DNA from 2 places in the Alteromonas sp. LMIT006 genome. Region 1 is predicted to be linked to the other one. Evidence: predicted binding sites of a transcription regulator. Region 1 holds the regulator's gene; the other holds the start of a gene.

Region 1 (10,310 bases):
CTAGGTTATGACCATCTTGCGCTTGAATAATCGCTTCAAGCTTGCCTTGCTCGGCTGCCAGTGCGTCAAAATCTGCATCTGGTTCGGCGTACGCGGCATAAACTTCATCTAAGCGAGTAAGTGCATGCTTGACTTCACCAAGCGCAAGTTCGATATTACCACGCACATCTAAAGACTCATCAAGTTTTGGTTCTTGCGGTAGATACCCGACTTTTATGCCAGGTAGGGGACGCGCTTCACCTTCAATATCGGTGTCTACCCCGGCCATGATCCGTAACAAGGTGGATTTACCTGCACCGTTTAAACCTAACACACCAATTTTGGCGCCAGGAAAAAAGCTCAGGGAAATATCTTTTAAGATGAAACGATTCGGCGGGACGATTTTGCCGACCCTGTGCATGGAGTACACGAATTGTGCCATGAGATCCTCTAAATAATTGAAAATGATTAATCGAGTGTAATTTTAGCATTGTGTCGATTCTCCACAACTGCTTTTTACAGCAGGACAATTTCTGCACACAAAATTTTGTTGAATCAACTTAGATGATTTATGATAAGACGCATATAGCTTTGTCAAAGAGATACGCATGAATATCCAAGCCCTTGCCAACCACCTAAACGCAACCTTACACAATCTTACCCAAGAGGAAGCCACACAAATTCAAATTAACAAAGTGGCGCCACTCGATGAGGCTCAAACAGGGGATATTACCTTTTTGAATGACAAAAAGTACCTGTCCAAACTGCCTGAATGTCATGCCAGTGTGGTGATATTGACGGAAGCACTTGCCCGCGATTACGCTGGTGCGGCGTTGGTGATGAAAGATCCGTATGTTGGTTTTGCGCTGGCAGCGCAACAGCTCGATCCGACCCCGCGTCCCCAATATGGGGTCCATCCCAGTGCAGTCATCGATGACACGGCTCAAGTAGGGGCTAATGCAAACATTGGCCCAAATGTAGTGATTGAAGCAGGTGCTATTATTGGTGAAGATGTCACGATTGGTCCGGGCTGTGTGATTGGGGTAAATGCAGTCATTGGTTCTGGTTCACATATCCATGCGAATGTAACGATTTATCACTCCTGTCAGTTAGGTCAAAAGGTTGCTGTACTGAGTGGTACAGTCATTGGCCCAGATGGATTTGGCTATGCCAATGACGCAGGTACGTGGCGTAAAATCCCGCAAACCGGACGCGTGATCATCGGCGATAATACCGAGATAGGTGCGTTGTGTACGATCGACCGAGGCTCCCTTGCCGACACGGTGATTGAACACAACGTGATCATTGATGACCAAGTACACATCGCTCATAACTGTCAAATTGGCTCTGGCTCGTGTTTATGTGGTGCAGTCGCCATGGCGGGGAGTGTAAAAATAGGCAAAAATGTGATTGTCGCCGGTACTGTTGCGATAAATGGCCACATCACCATTTGTGACAATGTGCAAATAACCGGCAATACCATGGTCACATCAGACATAACCGAGCCCGGGGTGTATTCCTCTGGCATGCCACACGCGCCATACAATGAATGGCGTCGAAACTCAGTGCGTTACAAGCAATTAGACCACCTCGCCAAACGAGTGAAAGCACTGGAAACAAAATAAATCATTTTGATAAAAAGTTTTAATGGGTGCACTGCTAGGTTTTTGCTTAAAAATTGCGTAAAATACGACTTTAAACATAACCTTGCTCAATCTATAGGTATTTGACTTATGCTACAGCGCAACATGAATATTGCTGATTTCGATCCTGAATTAGCCAAAGCCATCGAACTTGAAAATCAACGTCAAGAAGATCACATTGAACTTATCGCGTCAGAGAACTATTGTTCGCCACGCGTTTTGGAAGCGCAGGGTTCGCAGCTAACAAATAAATATGCGGAAGGCTATCCTGGTAAGCGTTATTACGGTGGTTGTGAGCATGTTGACGTAGTCGAAAACCTAGCGATTGAGCGTGCCAAAGCCTTGTTTGGTGCAGAATATGCCAACGTACAGCCTCACGCAGGTTCGCAAGCTAATACTGCCGTATTTGGTGCTTTGCTCAACGCAGGTGACACTGTATTGGGTATGTCCTTAGCACACGGTGGTCATTTGACCCACGGCTCTCATGTTAACTTTTCAGGCAAAATTTACAATGCAGTGCAGTATGGTATTGATGCGGATGGTGTAATTGATTATGCCGAAATCGAAGCCTTAGCATTAGAGCATAAGCCCAAGATGATCATCGGTGGCTTCTCGGCCTACTCAGGTGTGGTGGATTGGGCAAAATTCCGTGAGATCGCTGACAAAGTGGGTGCATACTTATTAGTTGATATGGCGCACGTTGCTGGTTTAGTCGCTGGTGGTGTTTATCCAAACCCAGTGCCTCACGCTCATGTGGTGACAACGACCACGCATAAGACTCTAGCTGGACCTCGTTCTGGTTTGATCTTGTCTGCGTGTGGCGATGAAGATATTTACAAAAAACTGAATTCATCAGTCTTCCCTGGCAATCAGGGGGGGCCTTTGTGTCACGTGATTGCAGCGAAAGCCGTTGCCTTTAAAGAAGCATTAGAGCCAGAGTTCAAAACCTATATGGCGCAGGTTGTGAAAAACGCACAAGCAATGGTTTCAGTGTTCCAAGAACGCGGCTATAAGATTGTTTCCAATGGCACGCAGAACCACTTGTTCTTATTAGATTTGATTGATAAAGACATCACAGGTAAAGACGCTGATGCGGCGCTAGGACAAGCTCATATTACCGTGAACAAAAACTCAGTTCCGAATGATCCGCGCTCACCGTTTGTTACTTCTGGTTTACGGATTGGGACACCTGCTATTACGCGTCGCGGGTTTAAAGATGCTGAAGCAATGCAAGTGGCTAATTGGATCTGTGATATTTTGGATAACATGGGTGATGAATCAGTTATCGCTCGAGTCCAATCAGAGGTTAGCGCTTTGACTAAGCAGTTCCCTGTATATGCGTAGCACTTTCGCTGTACAATGATTATGATTAACCGGCTATATGCCGGTTAATTTGTTTATGGAGTAGAGCATGCATTGTCCTTTTTGTCATGAGCAAGACACCAAAGTCATCGACTCACGCTTGGTCGCGGATGGTCATCAAATCCGCCGCCGGCGCGAGTGTGCGTCTTGTAGAGAACGGTTTACTACCTTTGAAATCGCAGAACTAGTAATGCCTAGAGTGATCAAACGCGATGGCACTCGTGAACCGTTTAATGAAGATAAGTTGCGTGCGGGGATTTTACGCTCCTTAGAAAAACGCCCTGTCTCAGCAGAGAAAATTGAAAAGGCAATCGTCGAAATCATGTCCAGTATTCGTGGCACTGGTGAGCGTGAAGTGAATACTGAATTTGTCGGTACACAAATCATGAATCGTCTCAAAAAACTCGATCAAGTCGCCTACGTGCGCTTTGCATCGGTCTATCGCAAATTTGAAGACATTCGTGAATTTGGGGAAGAAATTGCCAAACTAGGTCAGCAGGATCTCGATCTCGAATGAGTCTCTCGAACTTTGATTATCAAATGATGGCGCGCGCTCTGCGTTTAGCCAAGTTAGGTGAGTACACGGCACGGCCAAACCCAATGGTTGGGTGTGTGATCACCCAACAGGAGAGTATCGTCGGAGAGGGACATCATCACCAAGCAGGCACTGCGCATGCCGAAATCAACGCGCTGCAACAAGCCGGAACGCGAGCCAAAGCAGCCACGGCCTATGTCACCCTTGAGCCATGCGCTCACACAGGCCGCACTGGCCCTTGTGCCAATGCACTGATTGACGCGGGTATTGGTCGTGTAGTGGTAGCGATGCGTGATCCCTTTCCCGAAGTATCGGGCAAAGGCATTGCTAGATTAAAAGCCGCAGGTATCGTTGTTGATGGTCCTTGTTTAGAGCAACAAGCAAGAGAACTTAACGCTGGTTTTCTAACTCGAGTCGAGGCTAAGAGACCTTTTGTAACGCTCAAAATGGGGATGTCTTTGGATGGCAAAATCGCGTTAAGCAATGGCCAAAGTCAATGGATCACCTCGCCGCAAGCCAGAGCAGACGTGCAATTACATCGTGCTCAATCTGATGCGATCCTAACTGGTTCAGGGACAGTCCTCGCAGATAATCCAAATTTGCAAGTCCGAATGAACGAAGCGCCTCAGGCGTTAAAAGATGTCTTATTGCGCAATCCATTAGCGCAATTTGAGCAGCCTTTGCGTGTCGTATTGGATTCACATAACCGCGTTGGCGAACAAGGCATGTTCCAATCCGCCAATGCTCCAGTATGCGTGTTTAATGTGATACAAAATGATGCGCTACCAACTCATAATAAACAAATTCGTATACCGCTTGTCGCTGAACGTCCTAATTTGAGTGTCATGATGGAAAAGCTTGCACAAATGCAACTGAATCGTGTCTGGGTTGAAGCCGGTTCCGGATTAGCGGGTGCTTTACTTGAAGGGCACTGCGTGGATGAACTTGTCCTTTATCAAGCACCAGTGATTCTTGGGGATAAGGCTCAAGGCGCTTTTGCAATCTCTGATTTAACTCAATTGCAAGATGCGGTAAAATTCACCCTGAAAGAACAGCGTACCATCGGTCCTGATCAAAAATTCATTTTCTCGTTAGAACCTTAGGAAACCTTATGTTTACTGGTATTATTGAAGCAGTTGGCACTATCACTGGGTTAACGCAAACGGGTAAAGATATTAAACTTAAAGTGCACTGTCCTAATTTGGATATGTCAGATGTACAGCTTGGCGACTCCATTGCGACTAATGGTGTATGTTTGACTGTCGTAGAATTTGGCAATGATTATTATTGTGCGGACGTCTCGACAGAGACCATTAAGTATACCGGTTTTGCACATTATACTTCGGGCATGCAAGTTAACTTAGAAAAAGCCATGCTACCGACCTCTCGTTTTGGCGGTCACATTGTGTCAGGTCACGTGGATGGCGTGGGCTCGATCAGTCGTATCATTGACCAGCATGAATACATTGAAGTCTGGGTCAAAATGCCGCAAGACATCGCTCATTATATTGCTCATAAAGGCTCTATTACGGTGGATGGAGTAAGCTTGACAGTGAACGCACTGGATGGAGATGAGTTTATGCTGTGGCTGATCCCGCACACCTTAGAAAAAACCATTATCGGACAATACAAAATCGGTACTCAAGTCAATCTTGAGGTCGATGTGATTGCTCGTTATTTAGAACGCTTAATGCAAGGTCAAAAAGAACATAACAAACAAGACATTAGCATGGCATTTTTAGCTGAAAACGGCTATTTAAAATAGGAAACACAGACGCTTATGTCCACCTTTAATACCCCTACAGAACTGATTGAAGATATTCGCCAAGGAAAAATGGTCATTTTGATGGATGACGAAGACCGTGAGAATGAAGGCGACCTCGTAATGGCGGCAGAGCATGTCACACCTGAAGCAATTAACTTTATGGTCACTCACGCGCGTGGTTTAGTCTGTTTGCCAATGACAGCTGAGCGTTGTCGTCGTTTAAAATTACCATTGATGGTCGACAAAAATTCAGCTCAGTTCTCGACTAATTTTACGGTTTCCATCGAAGCTGCGGAAGGGGTGACAACGGGTATTTCAGCTGCGGATAGAGCCACTACCATCTTAGCCGCCGTCAACCCGGATGCCAAAGCAACGGATATTGTACAACCTGGGCATATTTTCCCTCTCATCGCCAAAGAGGGCGGTGTACTTACACGTGCTGGACATACTGAAGCTGGCGTGGACTTGGCGCGTTTGGCTGGCTGTGAACCTGCATCTGTGATCGTTGAGATCCTAAATGAAGACGGCACGATGGCACGTCGTCCAGAACTTGAACAATTCGCGCAAAAACACGGGCTTAAAATAGGCACGATTGCCGATTTAATTGAATACCGCAATCACAACGAAACGACGATTGAAGAAATCGCACGCTGTCATTTGCCAACTGAATACGGTGAATTTGAACTTGTTACCTACAAAGACGTGATTGACGGTGAGCTGCATTTTGCACTCATCAATGGCGAAATAGACTCAACCCAGCCGACCACGGTTCGCGTACACTTGCACAATACGTTTTCTGATTTGCTGGCTTCTACTCGAGGTGTGAATCGGTCTATGAATTTGGCCAAAGCGATGTCACGCATCGCGCAAGACGGTGGTGTATTAGTGCTGTTAGGCGCGAAAGAAGACCTAGAAGGGCAAATCAAACAGTTTGCCGCAGAAGACCGCGGTGAAGTGGCTCCTGGAAAAACATGGCAAGGCAGTTCTCGAACTGTGGGTATCGGCTCACAGATATTGGAAGCTTTGGGGGTCAAACAAATGCGTTTGTTATCAAAACCCATCAAATATTCAGGTTTATCCGGTTTTGGTTTAGAAGTTGTTGAGTACATCAGCGATTTCTAGTGAGACTACTGGCATTTGTGATATACTCCACACCAAATTTTTATTAAGGAATTCATTCATGAACGTAATTGAAGGCAACATGCGCGCAACGGGCAAAAAATTTGCAATTGTTGTATCGCGATTTAATAGTTTTGTTGTGGAGTCTTTATTAGAAGGCGCGTTGGATGCACTCGAGCGTCACGGTGAAGTCAGCGATTCTGATGTCACAGTGGTGCGTGTGCCAGGTGCTTATGAGTTACCGCTCGCCGCCAAAAAAATTGCTAAACAAGGCCAATACGATGCCATAATCGCGCTAGGTGCAGTGATTCGCGGGGGGACGCCACATTTTGATTTTGTAGCGGGTGAGTGTAATAAAGGTCTGGCGCAAGTGTCGTTAGAATTTAATATTCCTGTGTCATTTGGTGTGATTACTACAGACAGTATTGAGCAAGCGATTGAGCGTTCAGGAACCAAAGCAGGGAATAAGGGCGCGGAAGCGGCTCTTGGTGCGTTAGAAATGGTCAACGTGATGGCGGCCATTGATGAGGCAACTGCGTGAGTCAAAAGATGAAACCTGCAGCGCGTCGTAGGGCGCGCGAAATGGCATTACAAGGCGTCTATTCGTGGATGCTGTCGAACAACGATGTGGCCAGCATTGAGCTCAATCTTGCCACCACAAACGAAATGGGCAAAGTCGACATGCCCTATTTTCAAGAGTTATTGCAAGGTTCGATTAAGCAAGTAGCGGATTTAGACGTAGCAATAAAGCCTTACCTAGGCCGTTTACCTGAAGAACTGGATCCCATTGAAAAAGCGATTTTGCGTATCGCTACCTATGAGTTGACGCAACGTATTGATGTACCATACAAGGTCGTGATCAATGAAGCGATTGAGTTAGCTAAGGTATTTGGCGCAGAAGAAAGCCACAAGTTTGTGAATGGTGTACTTGATAAAGCCGTACGCACATTGCGCAAATACGAACAAGCCTAAATTTAGACACGTGTCCGTATGCAAGAGTTTTCACTGATTGAAACCTTTTTTGCACAACCCTCAGCGGGCACAAATCATTCTCAAGTTGTCCTTGGAATTGGCGATGACGCTGCAATTTTAGATGTTCCACCTGAACAACAACTTCTTGTCAGCACCGATACACTAGTCAGTGGTGTGCATTTTTTTCCAGATGTGGCTCCGGCGGACTTGGCCTATAAAGTGCTCGCAGTTAATTTGAGTGATATGGCAGCGATGGGGGCGACTCCAGCTTGGGTATCACTCGCACTCACGTTACCTAAACTACCGCCGCAATGGTTATCAGAATTCGCGCGAAGCTTCATGCAAACGTGTGAGGATTATCAGGTCGCATTAATCGGTGGTGATACCACTTCAGGGCCCTTATCGATTAGCGTAACGATCCATGGTCTCATTCCTCGTGGCCAAGCCGTACGACGAGATGGTGCACAAGTGGGTGATGATATCTATGTTAGTGGAACATTAGGGGATGCTGCCGCTGGGTTGAATATTCTAAACACACAAGCGGATCATTCAGAACGAGACATTATCCAGTATAATTTGCTTGAACGCTTACTAAGACCCACGCCGAGAGTGTTGTTAGGCAAGCAATTACGAGGTTTGGCAAGCAGTTGTTTGGACGTGTCTGATGGGTTGGCGGGTGATATCAAACACATCTTAAAGGCCTCATTCGTAGGCGCTCAGATTGATGTCAGTGCACTACCTTACTCTTCTGAACTACTTGATTATGTGACAGAAAAGCAAGCACAAGAGTATGCTTTAACTGGCGGTGATGATTACGAGTTGTGTTTCACTGCGCCAAAATCTCATGCAGCCGAACTCCAACAGATTGCTCAAAAGTGTAATGTGCCTATCACCAAAATAGGGCATATTACTGAATCGGCCAATAGCCTGTCATTTATATCTAATGGACAAACATATAAACTTACCAAAGGCGGATATGAACATCAATTTTAAGGATAAAAGATGCTGACAGCCGAACAAAAACAAGCAGCCCCTTGGTTTCATCCGATACATTTTCTATCCTTTGGTTTTGGCAGTGGCTTGCTGCCAAAAGCACCTGGAACATTTGGCTCATTGGCCGCTTTGCCTTTACTTTGGCTACTGACAGATATCAATTTGATGATGTTTGTTATTGTGACCCTAGTTGCTTGTATAGTTGGGATTGGGCTTTGTCATTACACAGCTCAGAAATTACAAGTGCATGATCACGGAGCCATCGTCTGGGATGAAATAGCCGGCATGCTGGTGGCTTTTATAGCCGTCCCTTTGGCGTGGGATACGGCTTTGCTTGGCTTTGTCTTGTTTCGTTATTTTGATATCGCCAAACCCAGTTTGATTGGCGTTATCGATAAGCGTTTCGACGGTGGTTTAGGGATCATGGCCGACGACATAGTCGCTGGTCTTTGTACGCTAGGGTGTTTACATCTTTACTTGATATTTACACATTAAGAAACGCGTTGACTTGAGCGACGATCCCCGCGCCATCGATTTGATGTTCGGCATACATTTCTGCTTGAGTGCCTTGCATAATGAAGGTATCCGGCAAGCCACACTGGAGCAACTTAACCTGGGTTTGTGTGTTAAACAAATATTCAGCTACTTCTGAACCCGCGCCACCTTTGATCGCACCATCTTCTAATGTTACAAGTAGTTCGTGAGTCGCAGCTAGGTCTGAAACCGCTTTTTCATCAAGAGGTTTAACAAAGCGCATATCAACGAGGGTTGCGCCTAGCGCTTCAGCAGCCTTCTGAGCCTCTGGCAACAGAGTACCAAAATTGAGTATCGCAACGTTTTTTCCTTGTAAAATACTTCGCGATTGACCCAAAGGTATCGCCGTCATGTTCGATTCAATTGGGACATTAGGCCCTCCTCCACGAGGGTAGCGTACCGCCGCTGGTCCTTGATGTTGATGACCAGTGTACAGCATTTGTCGACACTCATTCTCGTCAGCAGGCGTCATGATCACCATGTTAGGAATACAGCGCATGAAACTGATATCAAAGGCGCCTTGGTGGGTGGGACCATCGGCACCAACAATACCGGCGCGGTCAATCGCAAATAACACAGGTAAATTTTGTAAGGCCACATCGTGGATGAGCTGGTCATAAGCACGTTGTAAAAACGTCGAGTAGATCGCAACTACCGGATGCAATCCTTGCGTTGCCATACCCGCAGCAAGGGTCACTGCGTGTTGCTCAGCAATCGCCACATCAAAGTATTGCTCAGGGTAGGCTTGTGAAAACTTGACCATGCCAGACCCTTCTCGCATAGCTGGGGTAATCGCCATGAGTTTTGGATCGACTTCGGCCATATCACATAACCATTGACCAAAAATCGCCGAATAAGAGGGTGACGTCGGTTTGGGTTTCGGTAACGCTTCATCGGCAGGGTTGAATTTAGGTACGGCGTGGAATTTGATCGGATCTTTTTCGGCTACTTCATAGCCTTTGCCTTTGCGGGTAACTACATGGAGAATTTGAGGTCCTCTGTTTTGACGCATGTTACGTAAGGTATCAACCATACCTTTAACATCGTGCCCATCAATTGGACCAATATAGTTGAAACCTAATTCTTCAAAAATGGTTCCAGGCACGACCATGCCCTTAATGTGTTCCTCAGCCTTAGAAGCGAATTCCTTGAGCGGAGGCACGTTAGATAACACTTTTTTGCTACCATCGCGGATTGTATTATAAAAATTCCCAGTTAACAGGCGCGCTAAGTGAGAATTTAGGGCGCCAACATTTTCGGATATCGACATTTCATTGTCGTTCAATACGACGACTAAGTCTTTGTCCAAATCCCCGCCGTGATTCAATGCTTCAAATGCCAAGCCTGCGGTCATCGCGCCATCGCCGATGACTGCGACAGTTTTGCGATTTTTGCCTTCTTTATCTGC
Region 2 (10,310 bases), 420 kb from region 1:
ACGCAAAGGTACAAGCAAAGGACACATAAAAACGAATCGCTTCTAAGGCATTCACCGAGTTCATGCACAAATAAAGTTTTTTCTTTAGTTCACGCATGTTGATGGTAATTGACTCACCATTGATATCATGTGTGCCTTCACCGTGCGTTTGCCAAACTTGTGTGGCAAAAATCAAGTCATCATAATATCTTGAAATGTCCGTCGCACGCTGTTTGATTTGTTCATTATCCACGATGTCGCCGAACACAGAAGATGGATCAGTAAACAAATTACGCAAAATATGGGTGTATGAGCGCGAATGAATGGTCTCAAAGAACGACCAGGTTTCGACCCAGGTTTCCAATTCAGGAATAGAAATAATCGGTAAGAACGCAATGTTTGGGCTGCGACCTTGTACCGAATCTAATAGTGTTTGGTACTTTAGGTTCGAGATGAAGATATGCTTTTCAGCTTCACTCAGCGCTTGGAAATCCGCTCTGTCCTTGCTGACATCAACTTCTTCTGGTCGCCAGAAAAACGAAATCTGCTTTTCGATCAGCTTTTCAAAGATTGCGTGTTTTTGTTGATCATAACGCGCCACGTTGACTGGATTACCAAAAAACATGGGCTCGGCCATAAAATCGTTATTTTCTTGATTAAATGTTGTGTATCTCATGTGATAGTACTTCTTAGTTTATCGTTATCGTTGAAGCATGCAGACGCGTGTTAAATTTTACACGCGCCGCCAGCACATCCATCATCGTCATCTTGCTCAACAACAGCTTGGGCTTGTGTACCTTGAGTTGCGGCTTTGACTTCTAAATCATCACTGTTGCCAGCACCGTCACGGGTATTGTGGTAATACAGCGTTTTAATCCCAAGCTTATAGGTAGTTAATAAGTCTTTGATGAGCAATTTCATCGGGACTTTACCGCCTTCAAATTTGCTTGGGTCGTAATTAGTGTTTGCAGAGATAGTTTGGTCGATAAACTTTTGCATAATGCCGACCAGTTGTAGGTAGCCATCATTAGATGGAATATCCCACAGTAACTCGTAAGCGTCTTTGAGGTTTTCGTAATCCGGAACAACCTGCTTTAGCACACCATCCTTACTCGATTTTATACTAATGTGACCGCGTGGTGGTTCAATACCATTGGTCGCATTTGAAATCTGTGATGAGGTTTCTGAAGGCATCAACGCAGAAAGTGTTGAGTTGCGTAAACCATGTTTCACAATGCTTTCGCGCAATCCATCCCAGTCAAGGTGTAATGGCTCATCACAGATTTTATCTAGGTCTTTCTTGTAGGTATCAGTCGGCATCAAACCTTGTGAGTAAGTGGTCTCATTAAACTTAGGGCACGCCCCTTGTTCTTTGGCCAGCTCGTTAGATGCTTTTAATAGATAATATTGAATCGCCTCGAACGTACGATGGACTAATCCGTTTGCTGAGTGATCAGAATACTTGACGCCATTTTTGGCAAGATAATAAGCAAAATTAATGACACCTATGCCCAAAGTACGGCGACCCATAGTCGCGTTTAATGCTGCAGGTACTGGGTAGTCTTGGTAATCTAATAGACTGTCTAACGCACGCACGGCTAGCTCCGCAAGCTCTTCCAGTTCGTCTAATGACTCGATAGCACCCAAGTTAAATGCCGATAGAGTACATAACGCAATTTCACCATTTTCGTCATTGACATGCTCTAATGGTTTGGTTGGTAAGGCAATCTCAAGACACAAGTTGGATTGGCGCACTGGTGCCACTTCGGGGTTAAACGGTGAGTGGGTATTACAGTGGTCGACGTTTTGTAGGTAGATGCGACCGGTTGAAGCACGTTCTTGCATAAACAAGCTGACAAGCTCCATGGCTTTGATGGTTTTTTTGCGGATAGAGTCGTCTTGCTCGTATTGGGCATAAAGTGCTTCGAATTTCTCTTGATCTGCGAAAAACGCATCATACAGTCCGGGTACATCAGACGGGCTAAATAAGGTGATGTCTTGACCTTTGATCAAACGTGTGTACATGAGTTTATTGAACTGCACACCATAGTCAAGGTGGCGAACACGGTTTTCTTCAACACCTCGGTTATTTTTTAAGACAAGTAATGATTCAACTTCCAAATGCCAAATCGGATAAAAGAGGGTCGCAGCACCGCCACGCACACCGCCTTGTGAACAGCTTTTAACCGCGGTTTGGAAATACTTGTAAAAAGGAATACAGCCTGTGTGGAAAGCTTCACCGCCACGGATTTCAGAACCCAATGCACGGATGCGACCTGCGTTCACACCTATACCAGCACGTTGCGATACGTATTTAACGATCGCTGATGCAGTGGCATTGATTGAATCTAAGCTGTCGCCAGTTTCAATTAATACGCAACTACTAAACTGACGAGTAGGGGTGCGCACACCTGCCATGATTGGCGTCGGTAACGAGATCTTAAACTGTGACACCGCATCATAGAAACGTTTAACATAGTCTAGGCGAGTTTCTTTGGGGTAATTCGCAAACAAACAGGCTGCCACCAAAACGTACAAGAATTGTGCTGATTCATAAATCTCGCCCGTCACTCGATTTTGTACCAGGTATTTCCCTTCAAGCTGTTTGACCGCGGCATATGAGAAGTTCATATCACGCCAGTGATCTAAAAACTCTTCCATTTGTTCGAATTCTTCGGTGCTGTAGTCAGCGAGAAGATGCTCATCATATTTACCCATTTCAACCATACGTTTAACGTGGTCGAACAATTTTGGTGGTTCAAACTGACCATAGGCTTTTTTGCGCAGATGGAAAATAGCTAGACGAGCGGCGAGATATTGATAATCTGGCGCATCAGTAGAGATCAAATCGGCAGCGGATTTGATCAACGTTTCATGAATGTCTTCGGTCTTGATGCCATCATAAAACTGAATATGGGCTTTGATTTCGACTTGTGAGACGGAGACATTGTTGAGTCCTTTGGCGGCCCAAGTAATGACTTTGTGGATTTTGTCTAGATCGATCTGCTCGAGTTCACCGTTGCGCTTGGTGACTTGTAATTGTTTGTTCATAATGAGAGATGCCGTTTATTATAATTAGTGCAAATAGCTTTTGCATCCATTGCAAGGGCTAACAACAGGCCTTCTATGCCGAACTGAGATGTATTCACCGAACTATCATCCTTAAATGCCCAAATAAATGTTCCGTTCTCAATAGTGCCTCACAGAAAGTTAAGCACAAGATAATGTGGTTTGGTAGTGAATGCAACCACAAGATGATGTGTTTTAATGGTTAAAAACTGTACATTCTTTAAAACACTGTGCTGTAGGCCTTGCTACGACTTGCTTGTAGGCGATCGCAAATGTCATATGTGACGCAAAATGGGGATAAATTTTTTTATGAAAAATTTGAATGAGATTATGCAAACACGATATATGGAAGGGCTTGATGTTTTTAGATACTACATCTTGTGCTTGCTATTAACGTTTACGCACAAACTACCCAGGCATGGAGCAGCTCACAATGTAATTGACATCAATATTGCGATTGGACAAAAAATAGTCATTGCTGAGCGGGTTGAAATGTAGCCCAGTGGTGTTTTCAATCACCAGGTCAGTGTCATCAATCATACGCATCAGTTCAGAAGGCTTGATGAACTTTTTGTAGTCATGAGTCCCTTTGGGCACCAAGTTCAAAATATACTCCGCACCAAGAATCGCCATTAAGTACGATTTTGGGTTGCGATTGAGAGTCGAGAAAAACACCTTACCTCCGGGTTTGACGCATTGCGCAGCTGCCCGCACGACACTGGCAGGATCGGGGACGTGCTCAAGCATTTCAAGACAGGTCACTACATCGTATTGCTGTGGTTGTTGCTCTGCCTTATCCTCTGCTGAAACACATTCATAAACGACTTTAACACCGGATTCTAAACCATGCAGTTTGGCTATTTGAAGTGATTCTTCTGCTAAGTCAATGCCGGTGACAGTCGCGCCACCTTTAGCTAGTGCTTCGGATAAAATGCCACCACCGCAACCAATATCTAATATATTTTTAGCCTGTATCCCACCAGCTTGTTCAATGATATAGCCGACGCGCAGAGGGTTTATCTGATGCAGTGGTTTAAATTCACCATCGTGGTCCCACCAGCGTTCGGCAATGGCTGAAAATTTTGCGATTTCATTGTGGTCCACATTCATTGTGCTGTCTCTTAATTGGCTTGGTGATGATTCTGATCAATTAATAATACCAGAGGTCGAGATGGCTGCACAACGTTACAATATATGGGCATGAATATGACCTTGGTTATCTTTTGTGCAAATGATGCTTTTCACAAGGCTTTTAGTATATATTGCAGATTGAAAGTGATACTATCATGAGTCATCAACAACCCATATAAGAAAGAGAACGCGCTTCTAAGCGATTTTCTAAAACAACAAGTAGGGGACTAGGCAGTTTATGAGCGAGCGCGCCAAAGAAATATTACCGATTAATATCGAAGAAGAGCTAAAGAATTCCTATCTCGATTATGCTATGAGCGTTATCGTAGGACGCGCCTTACCCGATGTTAGAGATGGTCTAAAACCTGTTCATCGCCGAGTGTTGTTTGCGATGAATGAACTCAAGAACGATTTTAACAAACCGTACAAAAAATCTGCACGTGTTGTGGGTGACGTTATCGGTAAATACCATCCACATGGTGATTCTGCTGTGTACGATACCATTGTTCGTATGGCCCAGCCGTTTTCATTGCGTTACATGTTAGTGGATGGACAAGGTAACTTTGGTTCAGTGGATGGTGATTCTGCGGCGGCTATGCGTTATACCGAAGTGCGTATGGCTAAAATCGCGCATGAGCTACTAGCCGATTTGGACAAAGAAACGGTTAATTTTGTCCCGAACTATGACGGTACCGAAAAAATCCCCGAGGTACTACCAACCAAAGTACCTAATTTATTGGTAAACGGTTCATCTGGTATTGCTGTTGGTATGGCGACGAACATTCCACCGCATAATTTAACCGAAGTCATCAATGGTTGTGTCGCACTAATTGAAAACCCCGAAATTGAAGTGGATGAGCTAATGACGCACATCCCGGGTCCTGATTTCCCAACTGCAGCCTTAATTAGCGGCCGTAAAGGTATCGAGGAAGCGTATCGAACTGGTCGTGGTAAGATTTATTTGCGAGCTAAAGCAAATATCGAAACCGAAGATAATGGGAAAGAAACCATCATCATTAATGAGATCCCATATCAGGTTAATAAAGCCAGGTTGATTGAGAAGATTGCAGAACTGGTCAAAGAAAAGCGCGTTGAAGGGATTTCAGCGTTACGCGATGAGTCTGACAAAGACGGTATGCGCATTGTTATTGAAGTCAAACGTAACGAATCCGCAGAAGTATTACTTAATCATCTCTATGCCAATACGCAACTCCAAACGGTATTTGGTATCAACATGGTTGCTTTGGATAACAATCAACCAAAAGTTTTCAATCTCAAGCAAACGCTTGAAGCCTTCATTTTACATCGTCGTGAGGTCGTTACACGTCGTACTGTGTTTGAGCTGCGCAAAGCTCGCGATCGCGCTCACATTTTAGAAGGTTTGGCAGTTGCACTGGCAAACATCGACCCAATTATTGAACTTATTAAGGCGTCTCCCTCACCAGCGGAAGCTAAACAAGCGCTTGTTGCTCAAGGCTGGGCGCTTGGCCACGTTCAAGAAATGCTCGAACGCGCAGGCGATGATGCTGCACGACCAGATTGGTTATCACCGGAATTTGGTATTCGTGAAGGTCAGTACTATTTGACTGAACAGCAGGCACAAGCGATTCTGGATCTTCGTTTACACAAATTGACAGGTTTAGAATCAGATAAAATCATTGCGGAATACAAAGAACTACTTGAAGTCATTGCTGAATTACTACACATATTAAGTAGTTCTGAGCGTTTAATGGAAGTGATTCGTGAAGAGCTTGAGGCTATTCGCGAAGAGTTCGGCGATGAGCGTCGCACCGAAATCACTGCGGCAAGTCATGACATTGATATTGAAGACTTAATTGAACGTGAAGATGTAGTGGTCACTTTGTCTCATGAAGGGTATGTCAAATATCAAAAACTATCAGACTATGAGGCACAGCGTCGCGGTGGTAAGGGTAAGTCAGCCACCAAGATGAAGGATGAAGATTTCATTGAAAAGCTTCTTGTGGCCAATACGCATGACCATATCTTGTGTTTCTCAACTAGAGGACGCATGTATTGGTTGAAGGTCTATCAATTGCCATTGGCATCGCGTAATGCGCGAGGACGTCCAATTGTGAATATCTTACCGTTAGAAGAAAATGAGCGCATCACGGCCATCCTGCCTATCCAAGAGTTTATCGAAGGCAAGTACGTCTTTATGGCGACGGCGAACGGTACCGTTAAGAAGACTGAATTAACACAGTACTCACGTCCTCGAGCAAGTGGTATTATTGCTGTCAATCTTAACGAAGGGGATAGCCTTGTCGGTGTGGACTTAACGGATGGAAATAGCGAAATCATGTTGTTCTCGGATGAAGGTAAAGTGGTTCGTTTTAATGAAGACCAAGTTCGTCCAATGGGGCGCACAGCCACCGGTGTACGCGGTATTCGACTTGAAGAACAACAAAAAGTGGTTTCTTTAATTGTACCACATGGCAACGGTGCGATTTTAACTGCGACCGAAAACGGTTACGGTAAGCGCACTGTATTAGAAGAATACCCAGCCAAATCTCGTGCGACCAAAGGGGTGGTTTCGATTAAGGTGTCTGAACGAAACGGCAAGGTTGTCGGAGCGGTACAGGTTGCCGAAGAAGACGAAATCATGCTGATCTCTGATGCGGGTACCTTGGTGCGTACACGAGCGGCTGAAGTATCGACAGTGGGTAGAAATACTCAAGGTGTTACCCTTATTCGTACCGCACAAAACGAACATGTGGTAGGATTACAGCGCATCGATGAAATCGAAGGCGTTGCTGAACTGGATGAGGAATCTGGTGATGCTCAAAACGATACATCTGATAATAATAACAATACAATGACAGAGCCAGAAAACACCACGGATAATAATAGCGAGGAGTAATCGTAAGTTATCCAGATGTTTGATAAAAATAAACAGCGATGCCTAGATTATTGGCGTCGCTGTTTTTGTTTTTCCATACACACGTTTGTAGTGGAATATTGTTTAGCCCATGTTTTAGGAAAAAATCGTGCAACATTTTAATTTTTGCGCCGGTCCGGCCATGCTACCAGCTGAAGTAATGCAACAAGCCCAAGCAGAAATGCTAGATTGGCAAGGCTGTGGTTCATCCGTAATGGAAATTTCACATCGCTCAGCGCCTTTTATCGAGGTTGCCCAACAAGCAGAGCAAGATTTGCGTGAATTACTCAATGTACCAAAGAATTACAAAGTGTTGTTTTTACAAGGTGGCGGTCGTGGGCAATTTGCCGCAGCGCCGTTAAATATTGCCTCACCGGAACAGACGTCTTTACATTTAGTGACGGGCTCTTGGTCTAAAGGTGCAGTGAGTGAAGCAGCTAAATATACTCAGACGCATGTGGTCGCCAAAGACGCTATCAACGCAGAAAACAAACGTTATGTTCCAGAAGTATCAACGTGGGATGCAGCGGATGAAGTGTTAAACAATGCGGCGTATTTGCATTATTGCCCAAATGAAACGGTCGATGGCGTTGCGTTACATACACCACCACGATTTCACGACATTGATCTGGTCGCAGATATGTCGTCGAATATTTTGTCAGTGCCAATCAATGTGCAAGATTACGGAGTAATTTATGCAGGGGCGCAAAAAAACATTGGCCCTTCTGGTTTAGCCGTGGTGATAGTTCGAGAAGATTTGCTAGGTAAAGCGCAACCAGCGACTCCGTCATTTATTGACTATACTCTTGCTGCCGAGCACGACTCTATGTATAACACGCCTCCAACTTATTCTTGGTACCTTGCTGGGTTGGTTTTTAAATGGCTAAAGAATCGCGGCGGTGTTGCCGAGATTGCTAAGCTAAATCACGCTAAAGCACAGACCTTGTATCAGGCCATTGATAGTGATGATTTTTATCATAATAACGTTGCAGATGCGCATCGCTCTATTATGAATGTACCATTCACGCTTGCCGATGCATCATTAGATAGCCTATTTTTGGCTGAAGCCGAAAAAGCCGGTCTCCACGCGCTAAAAGGGCACCGCAGTGTCGGTGGCATGCGCGCGAGTATTTACAACGCCATGCCGTTACAAGGCGTTATGACGTTGGTAGAATTTATGCGTGAATTTTCACGCAAGTACGGCTAAGGACGTAGTCATGGAACAGCTTACATTATCTCCCATTGCTAAGGTTTCAGGTACAGTCAATGTGCCAGGCTCTAAATCGCTATCTAATCGAGCTCTGTTGCTAGCAGCGCTTGCCAAAGGTACCACGACATTAACGAACTTATTAGACAGTGATGATATTCGGTATATGCTCGGCGCCTTGGAGCAACTGGGTGTTCAGTATCGCCTGTCACAGAACAACACGGTATGTGAAGTCGAAGGTTTAGGTGATGTGTTTACTCAATCACCAGCAGCTGAACTATTTCTTGGTAATGCCGGGACGGCAATGCGTCCTTTGTGCGCAGTGCTTGCGGTGTCTCCTGTTACCTCGATTTTGACCGGAGAGCCACGCATGAAAGAGCGCCCCATTGGCGACTTAGTGGATGCACTAAATGATATTCATGCGGATATTTCTTACCTAGATGAGCCGGGTTACCCTGCACTTGAGATCAAAGGGCAGCGTCTCAAAGGAGGGGATATGAGCGTTGATGGTTCAGTATCTTCTCAGTTTTTGACTGCACTTTTGATGGCTGCGCCTTTGCTTACTACAGATAGTACTATTGCAATCAAAGGTGAGTTGGTCTCCAAACCATACATTGATATCACCCTGGATATCATGAAAAAATTCGGTGTTAAAGTTACGCATGACCAGTATCAGATATTTACTATCAAAGGCAATCAATCATACACAAGTCCGGGAGAGTACATGGTGGAAGGGGATGCATCCTCCGCATCTTATTTTCTAGCGGCCGGGGCAATTAAAGGTGGCAGGGTCACCGTAACTGGCGTGGGTTCTGACTCCATACAAGGTGATGTCAAATTTGCTGAAGTACTTAAAGCAATGGGCGCACAAGTTGAATATACCTCTGGTTCTATTACGGTTACCGGAGCGCCGTTAAAAGCTGTGCAGATGGACATGAATCACATTCCAGATGCCGCCATGACGATTGCTACGACAGCGTTGTTCGCAGAAGGTACCACAGTGATGACCAATATTTATAATTGGCGAGTCAAAGAAACGGATCGCTTGGCAGCCATGGCTACCGAACTTCGCAAAGTAGGAGCAGTGGTTGAAGAAGGGCATGATTACATCAAAGTTACGCCTCCTGAGCAGATGCAACACGCTCAGATTGATACGTATAATGACCATCGTGTAGCAATGTGTTTTAGTCTTGTTGCTCTAAGTGATACTCCGGTAACTATCAACGATCCGGGTTGTACAGCGAAAACATTTCCTGATTATTTCACCCGTTTTGCAACTATTTGTGGAAATGAGTGAAATTTTTGTGACAAATAGTCGATAACTTTGTCAATTATCAATAAGGGGCGTATAATTCGCCCCTTAAATTTTAGCGAAATTCAAATATTGAAATCAAAGGCGAATTAAATTAATGCAACAAGAGATCCCAATTGTCACAGTGGACGGTCCAAGCGGAGCAGGCAAGGGTACCTTGAGTCACTTGATCGCAGAATACTTAGGATGGCATTTCCTAGATTCAGGTGCTATCTATCGCGTACTGGCAGTGGCGTGTTTACATCATGGTATTGAAGTCAACGATGAGGTGTCTATTGCACCGTTGGCTTCAAGCTTAGACGTCACTTTTCCTAATGAAGACGGGCATGTTCGTATTATGTTAGAAGGCGAAGATGTTACAGATACCATTCGAACTGAAGTGGTAGGGGCTGCTGCTTCTAAGGTCGCAGCCTTTCCCAGTGTTCGTGAAGCGCTATTAAGACGTCAAAGAGGATTTGCTCAGGCCCCTGGATTGGTTGCTGATGGACGTGATATGGGAACCGTTGTATTTCCCAGCGCAATGGTTAAGATTTTTCTAACCGCTTCAGCAGAAGCAAGGGCTGAGCGTCGCTTTTTGCAGTTGCAAGCAAAGGGGCATGATGTTAATATTGCGCACCTTTTGAGCGATATACAAGCACGTGATGAACGTGATTCTAATCGCAGTGCGGCACCTTTAGTGCCTGCGACTGATGCACACATTCTTGATTCGACCACCA

The links. The regulator NrdR, encoded in region 1, represses ribonucleotide reductase genes. The targets are predictions, from matches to a motif close to AAACACNANATNTNGTGTTT.
Region 2: a site for NrdR is predicted at 3,225-3,244, ahead of nrdA (class 1a ribonucleoside-diphosphate reductase subunit alpha). Genes of this name have one in related genera too.

Annotation. Positions count from the first base shown of each region.
Region 1 is NZ_CP101291.1:1,392,613-1,402,922, forward strand. Features, by position in the region: gene ettA (energy-dependent translational throttle protein EttA) at 1-421, opposite strand, end outside; gene lpxD (UDP-3-O-(3-hydroxymyristoyl)glucosamine N-acyltransferase) at 588-1,604, shown strand; gene glyA (serine hydroxymethyltransferase) at 1,713-2,966, shown strand; gene nrdR (transcriptional regulator NrdR) at 3,034-3,501, shown strand; gene ribD (bifunctional diaminohydroxyphosphoribosylaminopyrimidine deaminase/5-amino-6-(5-phosphoribosylamino)uracil reductase RibD) at 3,498-4,622, shown strand; gene NLG07_RS06555 (riboflavin synthase) at 4,631-5,284, shown strand; gene ribBA (bifunctional 3,4-dihydroxy-2-butanone-4-phosphate synthase/GTP cyclohydrolase II) at 5,300-6,406, shown strand; gene ribE (6,7-dimethyl-8-ribityllumazine synthase) at 6,465-6,944, shown strand; gene nusB (transcription antitermination factor NusB) at 6,953-7,375, shown strand; gene thiL (thiamine-phosphate kinase) at 7,394-8,368, shown strand; gene NLG07_RS06580 (phosphatidylglycerophosphatase A) at 8,378-8,863, shown strand; gene dxs (1-deoxy-D-xylulose-5-phosphate synthase) at 8,853-10,310, opposite strand, start outside.
Region 2 is NZ_CP101291.1:1,812,821-1,823,130, forward strand. Features, by position in the region: gene nrdB (class Ia ribonucleoside-diphosphate reductase subunit beta) at 1-655, opposite strand, end outside; gene nrdA (class 1a ribonucleoside-diphosphate reductase subunit alpha) at 706-3,030, opposite strand; gene ubiG (bifunctional 2-polyprenyl-6-hydroxyphenol methylase/3-demethylubiquinol 3-O-methyltransferase UbiG) at 3,457-4,158, opposite strand; gene gyrA (DNA topoisomerase (ATP-hydrolyzing) subunit A) at 4,418-7,057, shown strand; gene serC (3-phosphoserine/phosphohydroxythreonine transaminase) at 7,182-8,282, shown strand; gene aroA (3-phosphoshikimate 1-carboxyvinyltransferase) at 8,293-9,579, shown strand; gene cmk ((d)CMP kinase) at 9,692-10,310, shown strand, end outside.